DNA from 2 places in the Tessaracoccus luoxuelianae genome. Region 2 is predicted to be linked to the other one. Evidence: predicted binding sites of a transcription regulator. Region 2 holds the regulator's gene; the other holds the start of a gene.
The links. The regulator LexA, encoded in region 2, represses DNA repair genes until DNA is damaged. The targets are predictions, from matches to a motif close to TCGAACANNTGTTCGA.

Region 1 (2,394 bases), 780 kb from region 2:
GCCTGGTGTAGCCGTAGCCGCCAGCGGTGATCACCCCTAGCGCGGCCGGCTCCCCCACCTTCACCGTGTCGACCTTCGCAGCGAAGCTCAACAGCGATGCAGCCGCCCGGTCCACCTGCCCCGCACCCAGTTTCACCTCGAACGCGCCCCAGGTCCCATCACTGGACTCGACGATGATGTCGACCTCAAGCCCGTCAGAGTCTCTGTAGTGGTACACGGACGCGTCCGCCGCCTCGGCGTATACGCGGACATCGCGGACCGCGAGTGACTCGAACAGCAAGCCCAGAGTGTTGAGATCGCGGAGGAGCTTCGCGGGGCTGGCGTCGAGTGCGGCGGCAGCCAGAGACGGGTCGACGAGATGCGTGCGTGCCCTTTCACGCAGCCTCGCCCGCGATCGCAGGTGCGTGGACCAGGCCGGTTGGACCTCCAGGAGCATGAGCCTGGCCAGTGCATCCTGGTACTCGTGCGCCGAGGGACGCGAGAGCGAGATGTCTGGGCCATCAGCCTCCGCCGACAACCTGGTCACCACGTGTTCCATCGCAGTGTTCCGGGCGAGCGCCTGGATGAACCGCAGTACTCGAGCCGGGTCTCGCCGAGGTCCCGCGATCCGTCGAAGGTCCACTTCGGCGACGGTGCGCAGATAGTCGCGGTTGGCCGCAGACGCATCCTGGACCGACAAGCCGAGGTTGATGGGCCACCCACCCCGGACGATGAGCTCTGCGGCGTGCTCAGGGGTGACAGTGTCGGCAGGCGACGTGCGTCGCTCGCCGGCCAGCAGCGCGCGGAGGGACATGGCGCCCGTGGAATCGGACGACTCGAAGAGGGTGAGCGGACGCATCACGAGACGCGCGAAACGCCCCGCGCCGGAGTGGCGGCGCACGTCGTCATTCGGCACAGCCGACCCGGTGAGGATGAACTGCCCGGGCTTCCCTCGCCGGTCCACCTCAGCCCGCACGTGATTCCACAAGCGGGTGCCGTCCAGCTGCCATTCGTCGACCAATCGCGGCGAAGGTCCGCCCAGTACGAGTCCCGGGTCAACGTCCAGCGCACGGATAGCTGCTTCATCGCGGTCCAGGTAGACGGCACTGGCGGCTGCCCGCTCGGCGCTGCGCGTCTTGCCGCAGGCCTTCGGCCCCTCGATGAGGACCGCGCCGGCGGATTGAAGCCGCTTCTTCAGAAGGTCATCGAGGATTCGGGGGAGGTAATCCACAATGCCTCCGATCTGGGTTGCATGACGAGAGTTTACACTTTGCAGAACTCAACGTTGACACTTTGCAGTACTTATCGTTGACAGTCTGCAGAGTGCAGGACGCAGGAGTTACACCGTGGGCAGGGGTGCGGGAAGGAGAGAGGTCCTTGTCACTCCGATTGTCTCGGGTGAGTCCAGACCAACAGCAGCCCACTTGTGCGATTATCACGATCGGGTAACAGTCGTCCCGTGCGGCTTGGACGGGCACGTTTGTTCGATTAAAATGGGGCCATGCACCAACGGCGGCTCACCACGGAACAGGCGCTCACCGCGCTTGAATCCACGCTGTCGCTGGTTGATCACGCCGAGCGGGCGGCGCTTGATGCGCCAGCCAGGCTCCAGCTGATGCAGCGGGCACGGAGGCTGTCGGAGCGGCTTGAGTCGCTGGCCCACGTGCTGACAGACGAGGCCAACCGGGCGCAGGCGTCCATGAGGGCGGCAGGCACCCCCTTGACGTCCTTCCTCGCGGTGAGTGAGCAGCGCGATACCAGAGAAGCGGCCGCGCAGGTGTTCCGGGCGAGCGATGTGGCGGCCCACCCCCAGGTCAAGCAGGCCGCGCTCGACGGCGACGTCTCCCCCGCCCACGCCATGGCCATCACGAAGGGCATGGCGCAGCTGCCGGCCACCTTGAGCCCAGAGCAACTGCAGCGGGCGGAGGAGGTGTTCCTCGGCAGGGCCGGGAGCACCACGCCGCGGGAGTTGTCGAAGCTGGCACCGGTGGTGCTGGCGGAGGTCGCGCCGGAGCAGCTGCCCACAGCGGAGCAGCGCGTGGCAGACGTGGAGGCGCAGGCGCGGCGAGCGAAGGCGAAGCGGTCGTTCAGCTACGGCGACGACGGCGACGGCTCTGTCTGGTTCCGCGGGTCGCTGCCGGCCGTGGACGCGGCGCCGCTGATCGCCACCGTCGAGGCCTACGTGCAGGCCGATCGACGGGCGGCGCGGGATCGGCTCACTGGTGTCCGTTCGCTGCGCCCCGGCCCGCAGGTGCTGCGCGATCACGCGGCGGCGGATCAGGGCCGCACCCCCGAGCAGCGCCGGGCGGACGCGTTCACGGTGATGGTCTCCCAGCATCGCGGGGCGCCGACGGTGGCCGGAGACCGGCCCCGGATCGTCGTCACCATCCAGGAGTCAGACCTACGCGAGCGCGC
Region 2 (2,394 bases):
AACGACAGGCTCACCGGCGACGCCGAGCCCGCAGACAACTTCGCGTGGCGCGGGGTGGACGTCGGGTCGCCGTTCGACTACGCCCGCCAGGGGATCCTCTACGTGGCCAAGCGGCTTCCCCCGCCGGGCAGAGACGGGATGAGCCCCGAGACGCTCGCCGAGATCGCGCAGCTGATGTGGGCGGCCGAGGGGCGCACCTTGGGGCTGTTCTCCTCGCGCCGCGCAGCCGAGCAGGCCGCGGAGTACTGCCGCCGGGAGCTTCCGGACCTGCCGCTGCTGTGTCAGGGGGATGCGCAGCTCTCCGAGCTGACCCGCACCTTCATCGAGGACCCGAAGACCTCCCTGTTCGGCACCATGTCGCTCTGGCAGGGCGTGGATGTGCCGGGGGAGACCTGCCAGCTGGTCATCATCGACAAGATCCCGTTCCCGCGCCCAGACGATCCGCTGATGCAGGCACGGAAGAAGGCCGTCGACGATGCCGGGGGCAACGGATTCATGAGGGTGGCAGCCACTCACGCGGCGCTGCTGCTCGCGCAGGGGTCCGGCCGGCTCATCCGCCGCCTGGAGGACCGGGGCGTGGTGGCCGTACTCGATCCGCGCCTCGTCACGAAGCGCTACGGCGAGTACCTCAAGTCCTCGCTGCCTGGGTTCTGGATGACCACCGACGGCGACATCGCTGTCCGCGCGCTGCGGCGCCTCCGCGGCTCGGAGTAGCCGCTGAAGCAGGCCCTCAGAGCTTGCGCATCACCGCGACCACCTTGCCCATGATGAGGGCGTGGGTGCCGTCGATGGGGGAGTAGTCCGGGTTGTGCGGCAGCAGCCACACCTGGCCGTCCTTGCGCTTGAAGGTCTTGACGGTGGCCTCGTCGTCCAGCAGGGCCGCGACGATGTCTCCGTTGTTGGCGTCCGACTGCTGCCGCACCACCACCCAGTCGCCGTCGCAGATGGCGGCGTCGATCATGGACTCCCCGCGCACCTCCAGGAGGAACACCTGGCCTTCGCCGACCAGCTGCCGGGGGAGAGCGAACACGTCCTCCACCTGTTGCTGGGCCAGGATGGGCCCGCCGGCGGCGATGCGGCCGATGAGGGGAACCGCGACGGACTTCGGGACGTCGTCGTAGGACTGCGCCGGGTCCAGCTGATGCTGCTCGCCGGGCATCGTGACCACGACGGCGCGGGGACGGTTGGGATCCCGGCGGAGGAAGCCCTTCTCCTCCAGCACACGGAGCTGGTAGGTCACGCTCGACGTGGAGGCCAGCCCTGCGCGGGCGGCCACCTCGCGGATGCTCGGCGGATAGCCCAGCTCTTCGATGGACTGCTTGACGACCTGCAGGATGGCCACCTGGCGCTTCGTCAGCCCGTGGACATCCTCCGGCCCGTCCGGGAAGGAGGCGATGTTGCCGAGCTCGGCCTCGATGGATGCGTTGGTGGGGCGGCCTCGTCGTGGGCGCTTCGTCTCTTCAGCCATGCCGGCAGCCTACCGCTCGCGAGAACGTGTGTTCGAAATGTCGACGCGTGTCGCGAAGGGACCCGGAAAAAAGTGTCAGTGGGCTCGTGTGGACTGCATCTATCGCTCCCGCGACACGCCGGATAGAACGAGTGTTTCATTCCGGCGGTGGAGGCGCTAAGGTTTATTTCGAACAGGCGTTCTAGGTCAGGAAAGAGGTTGTCATGACCGCAGCACAAGCAGTCAGCTTCAAGGTCGTTCATGCCGGCGCGCGTCGCGTGGTCACCGTGTCCCCGGCCGGCCGGCCAGAGCTCGCGGGACCCCTGGCCCGCCCGGCGAGGCCCGCCGCGCCTGGCCGCGTGGGCACTGTCTCCTCGTGCCAGGTGGCCCGCCCGGCCACGGCGTCGCCATTGCTGGCGTTGAAGGTGGCGTTCGTCGGTATCCTGGCCGCCGTCGGGCTCACCCTGTCTGCCGCCCAGTTCGTGGGCATGGCCCAGGTGGATCCGGCGACGGACTACGTCGCGGGGGATCCGGCCTGGGCGCATGTGACGGCCTCCCGATAGGTGCGAAGTCGTCGGCGTTTCGCCCTTGCCCTCCGGCGGACCCCGATCTAGGCTGTCCCTACATCTAGTAGTTACAGCGGTGTCTTTCCCCTATAAGTTGTGGTTCCGGCTGCAGCATGGCAAGGTAGGGCCTCCGCTGTCCACCAGGGAAGGCCCGCCGGTCATGCACTGCCCGTTCTGCCGCAATACAGACACCAAGGTGTCTGATTCGCGCGCAACCGAGGACGGGTCAGCCATCCGACGGAGGCGGGTCTGCCCCGTCTGTGAGCGCAAGTTCACCACAGTCGAGCAGTTGGTGCTCACCGTCGTCAAGCGCTCCGGTGTGGTCGAGTCCTTCAACCGGGACAAGGTCATCATGGGGGTTTCCAAGGCGTGCAAAGGCAG

Region 1: ACX1D1_RS07230 (HNH endonuclease signature motif containing protein) is a predicted target of LexA. The motif match lies at 1,452-1,467, and genes of this name have one in related genera.

What each region holds. Positions count from the first base shown of each region.
Region 1 covers NZ_CM137013.1:1,628,112-1,630,505, reverse strand. Annotated here, with positions in the region: gene ACX1D1_RS07235 (ATP-binding protein) at 1-1,210, opposite strand, end outside; gene ACX1D1_RS07230 (HNH endonuclease signature motif containing protein) at 1,481-2,394, shown strand, end outside.
Region 2 covers NZ_CM137013.1:2,407,611-2,410,004, reverse strand. Annotated here, with positions in the region: gene ACX1D1_RS10900 (ATP-dependent DNA helicase) at 1-714, shown strand, start outside; gene lexA (transcriptional repressor LexA) at 731-1,468, opposite strand; gene ACX1D1_RS10890 (hypothetical protein) at 1,672-2,010, shown strand; gene nrdR (transcriptional regulator NrdR) at 2,174-2,394, shown strand, end outside.